Regions from separate parts of the Streptomyces sp. NPDC033178 genome, predicted to be linked through region 1. Evidence: riboswitches for the same ligand, from Rfam matches in the RefSeq annotation. Region 1 holds a riboswitch; the other holds the start of a gene.
What was found. Region 1 has a riboswitch for ZMP and ZTP ahead of ACZ5VQ_RS04325 (glycine hydroxymethyltransferase). Riboswitches for the same ligand answer to the same signal wherever they lie in the genome.
Positions count from the first base shown of each region.

Region 2: another riboswitch for ZMP and ZTP. It lies ahead of ACZ5VQ_RS46025 (bifunctional 5,10-methylenetetrahydrofolate dehydrogenase/5,10-methenyltetrahydrofolate cyclohydrolase); the one in region 1 lies ahead of ACZ5VQ_RS04325 (glycine hydroxymethyltransferase).

Region 1 is NZ_JBVIPT010000002.1:80,842-88,242, reverse strand. It holds gene ACZ5VQ_RS04335 (hypothetical protein) at 1-628, shown strand, start outside; gene ACZ5VQ_RS04330 (hypothetical protein) at 889-1,599, shown strand; gene ACZ5VQ_RS04325 (glycine hydroxymethyltransferase) at 1,935-3,380, opposite strand; ZMP/ZTP riboswitch at 3,412-3,499, opposite strand; gene rocD (ornithine--oxo-acid transaminase) at 3,673-4,878, shown strand; partial or broken gene ACZ5VQ_RS04315 (glutathionylspermidine synthase family protein) at 4,956-6,101, opposite strand; gene ACZ5VQ_RS04310 (hypothetical protein) at 6,245-7,153, shown strand; gene ACZ5VQ_RS04305 (aminotransferase-like domain-containing protein) at 7,355-7,401, opposite strand, start outside.
Region 2 is NZ_JBVIPT010000031.1:352-7,752, forward strand. It holds gene ACZ5VQ_RS46015 (RNA polymerase sigma factor) at 1-495, shown strand, start outside; gene ACZ5VQ_RS46020 (CU044_5270 family protein) at 488-1,525, shown strand; gene ACZ5VQ_RS46025 (bifunctional 5,10-methylenetetrahydrofolate dehydrogenase/5,10-methenyltetrahydrofolate cyclohydrolase) at 1,526-2,374, opposite strand; ZMP/ZTP riboswitch at 2,395-2,481, opposite strand; gene ACZ5VQ_RS46030 (hypothetical protein) at 2,497-3,354, opposite strand; gene ACZ5VQ_RS46035 (MarR family winged helix-turn-helix transcriptional regulator) at 3,432-3,965, shown strand; gene ACZ5VQ_RS46040 (nuclear transport factor 2 family protein) at 3,987-4,361, opposite strand; gene ACZ5VQ_RS46045 (hypothetical protein) at 4,548-4,844, shown strand; gene ACZ5VQ_RS46050 (hypothetical protein) at 4,976-5,203, shown strand; gene ACZ5VQ_RS46055 (hypothetical protein) at 5,498-6,736, opposite strand; gene ACZ5VQ_RS46060 (polyprenyl synthetase family protein) at 6,868-7,401, opposite strand, start outside.

The DNA of each region.
Region 1 (7,401 bases):
CTGGGCCCGGGCGCGTCAGCGTGCGCTGGCCGCAGGGCTGTGCGGTCTGCTGACGGTCCTCGTGCTCACGCCTCCGGTGCGCGCCGCGGTCGTGGAGTGGTTCGACTTCGGCGGGGTGGAGGTGCGGTACGACCCGTCGGCGACGCCTTCGCCGGGGGCCGAGGTGCCCGGCTGCGGCGGCCCGTCCCTCACTCTCGCCGAGGCCGAGCGGAGGGCGGGCTTCGCGCCCCTCGCGCCCCCTGCCCTGGGGACCCCGGAGGCAGTGACGGTGACCCGCGAGCCGAAGGGGCGGTTCCTGATCACCCTGTGCTGGCGCGAGCAGGGGCGCACGGTCCGGCTGGACGAGTATCCGGCGCTGCTGAGTCCCGGCTTCACCAAGTTCGTGCGGGAGCAGCCGGAGTATGTGCCGCTGGGCAAGGACGCGGACTTCGCCGAGCGTACGGCACTGTGGTTCCCCGACCCTCATCTCCTGCGCCTCTGGCTGATGGACGGGGACGGGGAGTTCACCCGCTCCAAGCGGACCGCCGGACCGACGCTGCTGTGGATGCACGGGGGCGACATGACGCTCCGGCTGGAGGGTGTGGCGTCGCGGTCGCGGGCGGTGGAGATCGCGAAGTCGCTGGATTAGTGGGCCTGTTGACCGGGACGGGCCAAGTCGGGCCGGAGCGAGCCGGGACGGGCCGCGACGGGCCGCGACGGGCCTGGCGGGGCGGACGAGGCCGGGGCGGCGCGGATTCCTCGAAATTTTGGTCGGCGTCGAGTGGGAACCCCGGTGGGTCGAGCGGTGTACCAGAAGTGACACGCGAGTGCGGGCGGACCGCACCGGGACCGATTGGGGGTGTCGGGATGCGCAGGGTTCGTGCACGGGTGACGGGGAGCCGGGGATGGGTGGCGATCTCGGGGTGGGCGATGGCGCTCGGTCTGGTCGTGATGTGCGCGCCCACCGCGGCGGCCGGCGGTCCGACGAGTGTGCTGGTGGTCTCGCCGGAGAGCGGCCAGAGCGCAGCGCTCTACAACTCGAAGGAGGAGTACGAGGAGTTGCAGCGTCTCCTGGGATCGCCGGGCAGCGGCACCCGAGAGGAACCGCCCGGGCTGGGCGTGGGCAGCGGTCGGCAGATCAACGTCACCTGGATGATCCATGACGTGTCGCCCTGGCGGGTCGACCGCGTCTATCCGGAGACACCGCGCACCAAGGACGTCTGGATACATACGGCGGCCAACGTTCCGAAGTCCATGAACGGCTACTGGCACAAGGCCGAGCAACCGGACGCGGTGCGCGCGCTGTTGAAGAAGCTCGGCGTGCTGGGCGAATCGTCCGGCGACGGCGCCGGGGCCATCTATCCGGCGCCTTGGGAGTCGACGGAGGACGCCGCCGCGCCCGCACCCGCCCCCGAGCCCACGGAGCGGTCCGGCACGGCTGCGGCCGCCGCGGCGGGCAACGACGACACCGACTGGTGGTGGGCGATACCTGGGCTGGCGACCGGGGCTGTGCTGGCCCTGGGGCTGCGGCCGTTCGCCGGGCGGCTGCCGGGAGTACGGCAGTTGGGCCGTCGACGGGTTCGGGAAGCGGGTCCTCGACAGGAGCTGAGGGATGTCTGAGATGGGCGTAGGAGTTGTTCGGTCCGGGCGCGTGACGGGCGGCGGTGCGGCCGATCCCGCGGGCGACCCGGGGTGGTCGACAGCCGGGCCCGCGGCAAGCCCGGCGTTCGGCTCCGGCGGCACCCTGCTGATACGCCGCGCGGCGGCCGGGCGTGAGCCTGGGCCGCCGCGGGAGTAACGACAGGAGTTGATCGACTTGTGAGCCGGCTTGTGAGTCGGCCTACGAATCCGCTGGTTCGGCCGGTGGGGCGGCTCCGGCCGAGACCGGGTGTCGGTTCTCGGTCGCGGCGCCCGCGCCCTCGTCCGCAGTCTCGGCCGAGGCCTCGGTCGCGGTGTCAGCCGAGGTCGATCTCCGGGTAGAGCGGGAAGCCGGCCAGGAGGTCGGTCGCCCGGTGGGAGATCTCGTCGGCGATCTTCGGGTCCAGGACGTGCTGGGCCTTGGAAGGGGCGCCCTTGGCGGTGGTGCCGGGCTCCGTGGTGGCGAGGACGCGGTCGATGAGGCCGGCGATCTCGTCCATCTCGGTGGCGCCGAGGCCACGGGTGGTGAGCGCCGGGGTGCCGATGCGGATGCCGGAGGTGTACCAGGCGCCGTTGGGGTCGGCGGGGATGGCGTTGCGGTTGGTGACGATGCCCGAGTCGAGCAGGGCGGTCTCGGCCTGGCGGCCGGTGAGGCCGTAGGAGGAGGCGACGTCGATGAGGTTGAGGTGGTTGTCCGTGCCGCCGGTGACCAGCGTGGCGCCGCGTCGCATCAGGCCCTCGGCGAGAGCGCGGGCGTTGTCGACGACGGCCTGGGCGTAGTCGCGGAACTCGGGGCGGCGGGCCTCGGCGAGTGCGACCGCCTTGGCGGCCATGACGTGCGGGAGGGGGCCACCGAGGACCATCGGGCAGCCGCGGTCGACCTGGTCGGTGAGGGAGGAGTCGCACAGGACCATGCCGCCGCGCGGGCCGCGCAGCGACTTGTGGGTGGTCGTGGTGACGATCTGGGCGTGCGGGACCGGGTCGAAGTCACCGGTGAGGACCTTGCCGGCGACGAGGCCGGCGAAGTGCGCCATGTCGACCATGAGGGTCGCGCCGACCTCGTCGGCGATCTCCCGCATGATCCGGAAGTTCACGAGACGGGGGTAGGCGGAGTAGCCGGCGACGATGATCAGGGGCTTGAACTCACGGGCGGAGGTGCGCAGGGCCTCGTAGTCGATGAGGCCGGTGGCGGGGTCGGTGCCGTAGGAGCGCTGGTCGAACATCTTGCCGGAGATGTTCGGGCGGAAGCCGTGGGTGAGGTGGCCGCCGGCGTCCAGGGACATGCCGAGCATGCGCTGGTTGCCGAAGGCCTGGCGCAGTTCGGCCCAGTCAGCATCGGAGAGGTCGTTGACGTTGCGGACGCCGGCCTTCTGAAGGGCGGGGGCTTCGACGCGGGCGGCGAGGACGGCCCAGAAGGCGACGAGGTTGGCGTCGATGCCGGAGTGCGGCTGGGCGTAGGCGTGCTCGGCGCCGAAGAGCTCGCGGGCGTGCTCGGCGGCGAGGGCCTCGACGGTGTCCACGTTGCGGCAGCCGGCGTAGAAGCGGCGGCCGACGGTGCCTTCGGCGTACTTGTCGCTGAACCAGTTGCCCATCGCGAGGAGGGTGGCCGGGGAGGCGTAGTTCTCGGAGGCGATCAGCTTGAGCATCTCGCGCTGGTCGGCGACTTCCTGCCCGATGGCGTCGGCGACGCGGGGCTCGACGGCGCGGATCACTTCGAGGGCGCTGCGGAAGGCGGTGGATTCGTTGGAGAGGGGCTCTGGCATGACGGCCTCCGGACGTGGCGTTCGGCGTTCACGGTTCGGCCCAGGCGCACGGCACACAGTTTCTTGGGCCGCTCCCCGATGGTCGTTCCCATCCCAGCGCGCCAGTCACGGCCCGTGGATCAGCGTACCGGGCGCGCCGGACCGTCGGGGTCCGCCGTCCACCATGCGAGCGACGATAGGAAAGGGGCCATATGCAGTCGGACGGCCGGAAGGGAGCCGGGCCGGAGCTCTGGCACAGAAGCGGGAAAAGAAGCAGGTCACGAGCCCTCGTGTGGCCGGAAACGGAGACCCCGTGAGCACCACCGAAGAACTGATCGCCTCGGCCGAAGCCCACAGCGCGCCCACCTACCACCCGCTGCCGGTCGTCGTGGCGACGGCGGACGGGGCCTGGATGACGGATGTCGAGGGGCGCCGCTATCTGGATCTGCTGGCCGGGTATTCGGCGCTGAATTTCGGTCACGGCAACACTCGGCTCATCGAGGCGGCGAAGGCACAGCTGGAGCGGGTGACGTTGACGTCGCGGGCGTTCCACCACGACCGGTTCGCCGAGTTCTGCACGCGGCTGGCCGAGTTGTGCGGCATGGAGATGGTGCTGCCGATGAACACGGGCGCGGAGGCGGTCGAGTCGGCCGTGAAAACCGCCCGAAAGTGGGGGTACCGGGTCAAGGGCGTGCCCGAGGGGAGGGCGAAGGTCGTCGTGGCGGGCAACAACTTCCACGGGCGTACGACGACGATCATCAGCTTCTCCACGGATACCGAGGCGCGGGCGGACTTCGGTCCGTACACGCCGGGCTTCGAGATCGTGCCGTACGGGGATCTCACGGCGATGCGCGCGGCGGTCACGGAGAACACCGTGGCCGTGCTGCTGGAGCCCATCCAGGGCGAGGCGGGCGTGCTGGTGCCGCCGGCCGGTTACCTCGCGGGCGTACGGGAGCTGACGCGCGAGCGGAACGTGCTGTTCGTGGCGGACGAGATCCAGTCGGGTCTCGGGCGGACGGGGCGGACCTTCGCGTGTGAGCACGAGGGGGTCGTGCCGGACATGTATGTGCTGGGCAAGGCGCTCGGGGGCGGGGTGGTGCCGGTGTCGGCGGTGGTGTCGTCGAGCGAGGTGCTCGGGGTGTTCCGGCCGGGTGAGCACGGGTCGACGTTCGGCGGGAATCCGCTGGCCTGTGCGGTGGCGCTGGAGGTGATCGCGATGCTGCGGTCGGGCGAGTACCAGCGGCGGGCCACCGAGTTGGGCGAGCATCTGCACCGGGAGCTGGGGCAGTTGGCCGGCTCGGGCCGGATCACCCAGGTGCGGGGGCGCGGGCTCTGGGCGGGGATCGACATCGACCCGGCGTACGGCACGGGCCGGGAGATCTCCGAGAAGCTGATGGACCGGGGCGTGCTGGTCAAGGACACCCATGGGTCCACGGTCCGGATCGCGCCGCCACTGGTGATCAGTAAGGAGGACCTGGACTGGGGGCTCGCGCAGTTGCGGGGCGTGCTGGGTGTGTGACCGGCCTCGCCGACCTCGCCGACCTCTTGCGCCTCGCCGGGGCCGAGGCCCCCCGACCACGGTGCCGTGGAGGTGGGTTACAGGATCACGTGCGGCAGGAAGCGGGCGTACTCGTCCGTGATCAGGCCGGAGGATTCGCGGATGCCGAGGCCTGCCGACTCGTTCTCGACGACCCAGGCTCCGAGGACGACGCGGTTGCCGTCGAAGGACGGGAGGGGTGCCAACTCCTGGTAGCAGCGGGGTTCTTCGCGGAGTACGGGAGCGGAGCCCGGTTCGTGGACCGTGACTCCGGCGCCCTCGCGGCCGAGCAGGGGTTTGGCCACGAATCCGCGGGTGGCGGCCAGTTCGCGTGGGCCGTCGAGGAAGGTGGGGAGGAGGTGGGGGTGGTCCGGGTACAGCTCCCAGAGGATCGCGAGGAGGGCCTTGTTGCTGAGCAGCATCTTCCAGGCCGGTTCGATCCACATCGTGATTCCCGTGCCGCCGCCGTTGTCGAGGGTGGCGAGGACGTGCGGGGCGAAGCGGTCGGTGGTGAGCCTCCCCCAGTCTCGGCTTCGCTCGACCGGGAGGGACCCCCATCCAGGGGTAGAGCTTGAAGCAGCTGCGGATGAAGCGGAGTTGCTTGTCGACGAAGCGGCCGGACAGGCGGTCCCAGCCGATCTCCTCCATCGCGATCCAGGCGGTGTCGAGGCCGGCCTGTTCCGCGGTCTCCTTCAGATAGGCGACGGTCATCAGGTCCTCGCCGAGTTCGTCGGCGGCGGAGTGTGCGAAGTAGAGGGGGTTGCCGGGCGGGAGGAGGGCGGACTGTTTCTTCCAGGCATCGACGAGGCGTTCGTGGAGGGAGTTCCACTGGTCGGCGCCGGGGAAGCGTTCCTCCATCCAGAACCACTGGGGGCTGGCGGCCTCGACGAGTGAGGTCGGGTGTCGGCGTTGTACTCCAGGAGCTTGGCCGGGCCCGTGCCGTCGTGGCGGAGGTCGAAACGGCCGTACAGGGACGGGAGTTCGGCGCGGCGGTGCCAGGCCTCGGTGACCGATTCCACCACTCGGGGGTCGGTGATGCCCAGGTCGGCGAAGCGGTTCTCGGTGACGATGTGCTCGGCCGCCGCCAGGCACATCGTGTGGAGTTCCTCGACGACCTCCTCCAGCCCCTCGACCTCGGGGAGCGGGAAGACGTAGTACGCGGACTCGTCCCAGTACGGGCGCAGGGAGTCGTCCGGGTGGCGGGTCTCCCCCGTTGGGCCCGTTCGGCGGGCTCGTCCATGACCGGCTCGCTTGTCCGGCCCCGGACAGGTTAAAGATCAGGTGAGCGGGTTGTACAAACGGCTCTCCCGAACTCTCGCTCCCCTACAGTCGCTTTGTGCTCTTTGGAATGGTGTGCGCCCTTGGTGCGGCGGTGTGCTTCGGCACGGCGACGGTGTTGCAGGCGATCGCGGCGCGGGCGGCCGCGCGGGGACCGGAGAGCTCCGGCTCCCCGGGTGACTCGCCCGACGGATCGACCGGTGGATCGACCGGCGGGACTTCTGGTGTGGACGCCGCCCTGTTGTTGCGGGCGCTGCGCGAGTGGCGGTACATCGCCGGGCTCGCGCTCGACGGGGCCGGGTTCGTCCTGCAGATCGTGGCCCTGCGGTCGCTCCCGATCTACACGGTAGGGGCGGCGCTCGCCGCGAGCCTCGCGGTGACGGCCGTGGTCGCGGCATGGCTGCTCCATGTGCGGCTGAGCGGGCTCGAATGGGGCGCGGTCGGGGTGGTGTGCGCGGGGCTCGCGATGCTCGGGCTCGCGTCGGGAGAGGAGGGGGACCGGGCCGGTTCCACCGCGCTCAAGTACGCGATGCTCGGCACCGCCGTGGTCGTGCTGCTCCTCGGCGCGTTGGCCGGGCGACTGCCCGATCGGGGGCGGGCGCTCGCGCTCGGGCTGGGTGCCGGGTTCGGGTTCGGGGTGGTCGAGGTGTCGGTCCGGCTCATCGACGGCCTCACTCCCTCGGCGCTCCTCACCAACCCGGCGACGTACGCCCTGCTGCTGGGCGGAGGCGCGGCGTTCCTGCTACTCACCTCCGCGCTCCAGCGGGGCTCGGTGACGACGGCCACGGCGGGGCTGGTCATCGGCGAGACCATCGGGCCCGCGGTGGTGGGCGTGGTGTGGCTGGGCGACCGTACGCGGGAGGAGCTGGCCTGGCTGGCCGTGCTCGGCTTCGCCGTTGCGGTGGCCGGGGCGCTGGCGCTGGCCCGCTTCGGGGAGGCGCCGGTGGAGGTGGACGAGTCGGAATCGGTCGCGCCATAGGGCTCCACGGGTCGGGGCCCCGTTCCGTGTGGTTTCCGTTCCGCGCGGTCACCGTTCCGCGCGGTTTCCGTTCCGTGCCCGGCCGGGCGGTGCGCCCGTGTCTCGCAGGGCCGCGCCTCTCGGGGCCGCGCCTCGCGGGGCCGCGCCTCGCAGGGCCGCGCCTCTCGGGGCCGTATGTCGCCGGCGCATCGCCCGGCCGCTCTAGGGCAACGCCCTGACCAGTGCCTCCAGTGCTCCCGGCCATGCGC
Region 2 (7,401 bases), on a different contig from region 1:
CGGCGACTGGACGGCCGGACGAGCGAAGTCGAGGAAGTGGTGGCGGAGGTCTTCACCGTCGCCTGGCGGCGCCGGGCCGACCTTCCCGCGACCACCCTTCCCTGGCTGTACGGCGTGGCACGCAACTGCCTGTCCAACGCGGTACGCGGCTACGGACGCCGTCGTCGACTCGTCGACAAGCTCGGTCACGACGAGACCGCGCACGGCCGGCAGATCGTGGACAGCCCGGACTCGGAGCAGCCCGGCGCCTGGGTGCACGACGCGCTGGCCCGCCTTGCCCCCGCCGATCAGGAGGTTCTGCGGCTCACCACCTGGGAGGAACTCGGCATCGACGAGGTCGCCGTGGCCCTCGGCTGCGGCAGCAGGGCGGCGGCGATGCGGCTGCACCGCGCCCGCCGCCGGCTGAGAGCCGAGATCGAAAGCATGCGGACCACCGTGGCCGCCGGTCCCACGACGCCTCGCCGCGACACCCCGAAGGAGCAGCGCCATGGCTGACGAACTCGAACTGCTGCGCCGCGCCAACCCGGTGCCGTCCGGCGACCCCCGCTTCGGCGACGGACCCCTTGGCCACGAGGCCGAGTGCCGCCTCAACCAGCTCGTGGGTCCGGCGGACGACGAACGCCCGAAGCCGGGCCGCTTCCTGCCCGGCCGGGGCAGCCTCGGCCGACTGCTGCGTGGCCCCCGCCCCCGCCGTACGCGTCTCGCCTGGGCCCTCGCGACGACGGCGGCCGTCGCCGTGACCTCCCTCGCCCTTCTCCTCGCGGGACCGAGCACCACCCCCGCCGTGGCCGCGCCGCGTCCGCTGGTCGTCCGGGCCGACTCCACCCCCGTACCGCTGGACCGGCTGGCCGAGCGGGCCGACGCGGCCGCGGCGGACGGTCCGGCCGGTCTGCGCAAGGGCACGCACGTGCAGTCGTGGAGCATGGGCATGTCGGAGGACAAGCCTCCGATCACGCTCCCCGTGGAGCGCATCGTGCGGTGGAACGCGGACGACAGCCACACGGAACTGGTCGTCGCGACCGACCCGCGTCACCCGGGCCGGCCGGTCTTGTCGGAAGCGGACGGCGATTCGCGCCTCGTCGACGACGGACACGTCATCAGCGAGCAGACCTTCCCGCCGAGCTGGAGCGACGCCCCGCCCGAGTCGCCGCCCCCGCACGACGCCGAGCGGCTGCGCGCCTATCTGCAGGACGCGCAGCACACCGACACCCCGCTGACCACGCCCGAACTGCTCGACGTCACAGGGCGGTTGCTCGACACCTGGACCCTCGGCACCCGTGAGGACGCGGCGCTCGCCCGGCTCCTCGCGGACGCCGACGGACTGCGGCCCGTCGGCCAGGTGACCGATCGGCTGGGCAGGCGCGGTCAGGCATACGTGTACGACGGCACCGGCTACCACCGGATGCTGATCATGGATCCGGCCACCGGTGCTGTCCTCGGCCTGGAGAGCACCGCCTCGGTTGCCGATCCCGAGTACGGACTCAGGGCGGGTGACGTCGTGGACTACAGCGCGTGGATGCGGTGATCAGGTGCCGGTCTGCCGCGTGGCCGCCTCGACGGTCTGGGCCAGCAGCGTGGCGATCGTCATCGGACCGACGCCGCCCGGTACGGGAGTGATCAGCGAGGCCCGCTCCCGTGCGCTGTCGAAGTCGACGTCGCCGATGTTGCCGGGGTTGTAACCGGCGTCGACGACGACCGCCCCCGGCTTGATGTCCTCGCCGCGGATCAGCCGGGGCCGCCCCACCGCGGCCACCACGATGTCCGCCTCCCGCACGACCGACGACAGGTCGGCCGTACGCGAGTGGCAGTACGTCACCGTGGCGTCGCGGCCGAGCAGCAGCATCCCCACCGGCTTGCCGAGGATGGCGCTTCGGCCCACCACGACCGCCCGCTTACCGGCCGGATCGACGTCGTACTCGTCCAGGAGCCGCATGATCCCGCCGGGCGTGCACGACGCGAAGCCCGGCAGCCCGAAGCTCATCGCGGAGAAGGACGCCAGGGTGACCCCGTCGACGTCCTTCTCCGGGGCGATCGCCTCGAACGCCGCGCGCTCGTCGATGTGGTGACCCATCGGGTGCTGCAACAGGATGCCGTGCACGGCGGGGTCGGCGGACAGCGCGGTGAGCGTGCCGACCAGTTCGGCCGTCGTCGTCCTGGCGGGCAGAGCCACGTGCCGCGACTCGATACCCGCCTTGCGGGAACGGTTCTGCTTCATGCGTACGTACGTGACGGAGGCGGGGTCCTCACCCACGAGCACGGTGGCCAGACAGGGTGCCACCCCCGTGCGTTCGGTGAGGTCGGCCGCGCGCTTGGTCGTCTCCTCGACGATCCGCCGGGCGAGACCGGTGCCGTCCATCAGCCGGGCCTGGGACATGAGCGACTCCTGAGCGTCGTAGAAGATGCCCAGGCGCGCGGCGAAGACGTGTGCGTCGGGCCGCTCCCCGGTGGTACTCCACCTCAGCGCCAGTCACGGCCTACGACCACACTAGCCGAGGTTCAGGACTCGTCCTCGGGCCCGGCCGTCGGGTCCACGCCTGCCAGGAACCCCGTCGCCTGTGCCTCGATACGCACGGCCCCGATCGCCCCCGCCCAGCGCGCCACCTCGGTCGCGAGGGCCGCGGCTCCCGCCTCGTCGCCGCGGTCGCGGGCCAGCACGGCCAGGAGCAGCTGCTGGGAGAGGGTGCCGGGGACGTTCCCCGCTCGTGCACCGAGAGCGGTCGCCCGGGTCCAGCGCTCCCGTGCCCGCGCGTGGTCCAGGTCGTCGTGGTCGTGGTCGCCGAGATGCCGCAGTGCCTCGCGGGCGAGCAGGTCGTCGCCCGACTCCCCGGCGCTCAGGGCGAGTTCGTAGTGCGCGGGGGCCGTGTCCCGCTCGGCGAAGAGGTTGTCGACGATCAGTCCGAGGTACATCCGCGCCCAGCCCCGGCGCACGTCGTCGGCCGCCCGCTCGCACAACTCCTGCGCACACCTCCGCAGCTCCGCCAGCTCGCCGGGATCCTTGCCCGCCGGCCCGAACCGGAACGTACCGTCACCGCGGAGCAGCCGGAAATACGTGTGCCGCAGCCGTACGAAGTCCAGGTCCCAGAGGCCGACCGGTTCGGTCAGTTCGGCTGATGCCTTGTCCGCGGCGGCGATCCGCGTGGTCACTGTCTCCGTACCGCCGAACCAGTCGTGCTCAAGAGCGACCTCCGCCCCGGCGAGAGCGATGGCCGCTCGGTTGTGCGGATCGGCCGTGACGGCCCCGTCGAGGAGATCCAGGGCGCTCGGCCACCGTCCGGCCCGGGCCAGTTCACGCGCCGCCGCGACGACGACGTCCACCGGGAGGACGGCGTGGGCCGTGCTCGTCTTTTTTGTCATGGCGAGGAAGGTAGTAATCAGAAAAACTATCCACAAGAAAACTATCGGGCAGCCGTCTGGACGTCAGGAGGGGATCGGTGGGCGATTCGGTCGACCGGCACGTCGCGCTCTGGTCGAAGGAGCTCGGCTGGATGGACCCGGTCAAGGAGGCGATCTTCGCGCGGCTCGCGATCCTGGCACGGCACGCGGCGCAGGCCCGCCGGGACACCCTGGACTCCGACGGGCTCAGGCACTGGCAGTTCAAGGTGCTGCTCACCCTGCGCAGGCTCGGCCCGCCCTACGAGACGAGCCCGTCACGGCTCGCCGAGCTGCTCGGTCTGACCCGGGGCGCGCTGTCGGCACGGCTCGGCCCGCTGGAGGACGCCGGCCTGATCACGCGTACGCACGACGCGGCCGACCGCCGCCGGGTCCACGTACGGCTCACCCCGGCGGGATACGACGCGTTCGAGCGGCACGCGGCCTCCGAAGAACATGGCGAGAACGCGCTGCTCTCAGTGCTGACAGAAGGAGAGAAGCGGACACTCGCCGACCTGCTCCGGAAGCTGGTCGAGGCCGCAGAGGCCGCCCCGGACGCGTCCGAGCCGAGAAGGTCCAGGTCAGACGGGTCGTGACCCGGACCCTCGGCGTACCCCTTACTGCTCTTCGTCGTCCCATGCCTGCAGCAATGTCTGGTCGACGATCTTGCCGTCGCGCAGCGACATCATCGAGTTCGCGAGCACCCTGGTGCCGTCCGCGTACTGACAGGACTCGGTGAAGGCGACATGGTCGCCCTGGATCACACACTGTTCCAACTTGTGTGTCATGTCGCGGCTGTAGACGTCGTCGAGCATCTCGCGGATCTGCTCGCGGCCGTGCATGACCTTGGGGTGGCTGGGCTGGGTGTTGCGGTCGACGACGCGCATTTCCGCGTCGTCCGCGTACAGCGACAGGAGCGCCGACGCGTCCTGGCCTTCGATGCCCCGGCGTAGCGCTTCGGTGTCGAAGCCGGGGCTTGCCGCAGTGCCCATGATGGACCTCCTTGTGGACCACTGGCGAAGACCGCGGCCCGGTACGGAGCGGGCCGTTGAGGGCCTCTCCCTCTGAGACTCCTCCGGCGCGGCGGCCACGGCAAGCGCAGCCGGGCCGATGAGCCTGTCGGGTGAGGGGCCGGGTGGGGCCGTGTCCGTGGGCGGCCCGCCACCGTTGCTGAAGGCATGATCTCAACACGACGTATCGTCGCCGCCGTTGGCCTCGCCGTCGGCGTCACGGGCCTTGCCGTACCGTCCGCGAGCGCTGCCGCCACCCCGGAGACGGGAAAGGTGAACCCCATCGCGATGCTCGACTCGCTCGCCGTGAGCGACCTTCCCGCTGAGCACAAGGCCCAGATGCCGAGGGTCTCCGACCAGCTCGACAAGCTCAACGAGCTGAACGGCCTCTACCAGCTGGAGCAGCTTCACCAGGTGACCGACCTCGCCGCCCCCGCCATGGGACTGGTCGGGGCCGTCGAGTAGAGCCGTCGTGCAGTGAACGGCCCGGTCCGTCGGCGTGCGTCTCGTGGGGAGGCGCACGCCGACGTCGTTCTCGGCGAAGCGGTGGCGGGCCCCCGGATGCGCGCCGGGGCGGACCGGGTGAGGCTGAGGGCATGTCGGAACATCCCGTAGTGGTCGTGCATCCGCCGCAGGAGGAGGGCGGACGGCGCGTGACGGTTCACGGCGAGTCGATCGGCGTCGCCATGAACCTCCTGGACGTCGTCGAGTTCCTGCGCCGCGCGGGTCTGGAGTTCGACGAGAACGAGGTCGTCGTGTCACCGCTCATCGAGTGGCGCGGCGGAGGCCCGTCCTACTGGGGGCCGGAGCCGCGCCGCCCCTGACGGCAGTGCGCAGGTGAGAGGGCGCGTGTAGGGGCCCACGTCCTTCCTCGGGAGTACCTCGTCCCCGGCCACTGCCGCCACGGGACCAGGGCGAAGGCCTCCATGGGCACGATGTGCCGGGCCGCGGCGGCGCGGAGGCTGGTGGTACCAGGAATGAGGAGGCCGTCATGAACCGCCGGATCCGCATCCGTCCCACCCGCCGCACGACCACCGCGCGCGACACGACGATCGACCGCAGGACCCCCTCGGGCCGACTCCTGCCGTACTGACTGCCGTACCGACCCCTGGCGGACGTCAGCAGATGCTCTGGGTGCTGTTGACCAGGGTGTTGTTGCGGAACGTGGTGTTGTCACCGCAAGGGCTCTCCCGGATCGAGGAGTTGGTCACCCTCAGGTTCTGGACGGTGATGTCCGAGTTGTTCGGGAACTCCGCGCGGGCGGCCAGCCGGATCTCGCCGCCGCCCGTGACACTGCCGCTCTGGGCGGCGAGGTTCACGTTGTAGCAGTTCTCGATCAGGATCGCGTTGTTGCCGGTGTTGGAGATGGTCACGCGGTCGATGGTCGCGCCACCGCTCTCGGAGACGCAGAAGACGCCCCGGCCGCCACCACGCGCGACGACCTCGCCGACCCGCACGTTGGTCGGGTACCCGCTGCCGATCCGGCCGTTGCGGTTGGCCATGCGGAAGGCCGCGTACCCCGTACCGGCGCCCGCGCCGTCCGCGTCGACCTTCGTGACGGTCGCGTTGACGGTCTGGTTCAGCAGGAGGCCGGACTCGCCCACGTTGCGCGCGGTGACCGTGCCGATGGTGATGCCGTCGACCCCGTACGTCTCCACGGCGTGGCTGCTCGCCCCGGAGACGTACACGTTGTCGATCCGGACGTTGCGTGTCCACTGGCTGGTGTCGCCGCGGTTGTCGATGCGTACGCCGAGACCGCGCGAGAGGCGCATGTCGATCTGGCCGAGTACGACGTTGGTGACGTTGCGCATGAAGATGCCGTACAGCGGGGTGCCGGTGAGGTTCAGATGCTGGACCTCGATGTCCCGGGCGCCGCGTGCGTAGACCGGGGCCTGGTCGCCGGAGCCCGTACCGGTGACGTCGATGGTGCCGCACACGTCGAGCACGGTGTAGCTCGGCAGGGAGACCCGGGAACCCGCGCCGATGGCGCCCGAGCCGCGTACCACGACCCGCTCCTTCGAAGTACGGCCCGCCGTAAGGCTGTTGACGGCCGCCTGCATCGCGGCCCGCATGTCCGTGCCGGTGTACGTGACACTGCTGCCGCGCCGGGCGGTCCAGGTGCTGCCGTTCAACACGGCCTCGGCCTGGTACGAGCCCTCGCCGCACGCTGCCGCCGCCTGGTGCGGGGCCGCGCTCGCGGGGGCTGTGAGCAGGGCTGCCCCGGTGAGCAGGGCGGTCGCGCATGTGACGGTGACGCCGGCCCGCCTCCCGCGGGCTCCGGCGGTCGTGGGGGGTTGGGTGGCCCTGGTGGTCCTGGTGGTCTTGCGGATGAGGTGAGGTGCGGCTCTGCGTCCCATCTCGTCTTCTTCTCCTGTGTGGGGGTCCGCCGCCCGCGCGAATGAGTCGCAGCAAGCGTTTTCTATGGCGGGCGGTGAGTGTGGCAAGGGCTTTCTATGGCGTCAAGAGGTCTGTGTGACAAAGGAGTTGGTCACATCTCGCGACGCACGAGGAAGGCCAGCAGCGCACGAAGATCGTCGGCCGCGTGCGAAGCCGTGGGGAGGCTGTCGAGGCACGCGTGGACGTGGGCGATGTGACGGTGGGCCTCCGCCAGCGCGGCGCTCCGGCCGCCGGCCTCCTCGATCACGGCCGCGGCCCGGCGGGCGGTCGCGTCGTCGAGCTCTTCGGCACCCTCCAGGAGGCGGGCGAGCGGGCGGGCGGCGGCTGGGTTGTCGAGAGCCTCCAGAACCGGGAACGTCTTCTTGCGCCGACGCAGGTCCGCGTGGACCGGCTTGCCCGTGACGGCGGGATCGCCCCAGATGCCCAGGAGATCGTCGATCACCTGGAAGGCCACGCCGAGATGACGGCCCGCCCGGTCGAGCGCGGTGACCGTCGCCGCCGGGGCTCCGGCGAGTGCGGCACCCAGGGCGGCGGCACAGCCCAGCAGCGCACCGGTCTTGTGCTCGGCCATCGCCCGGTACTCGTCGGGGCCGACGGCCTCCGGACCCGTCCAGGGGCGCGACTC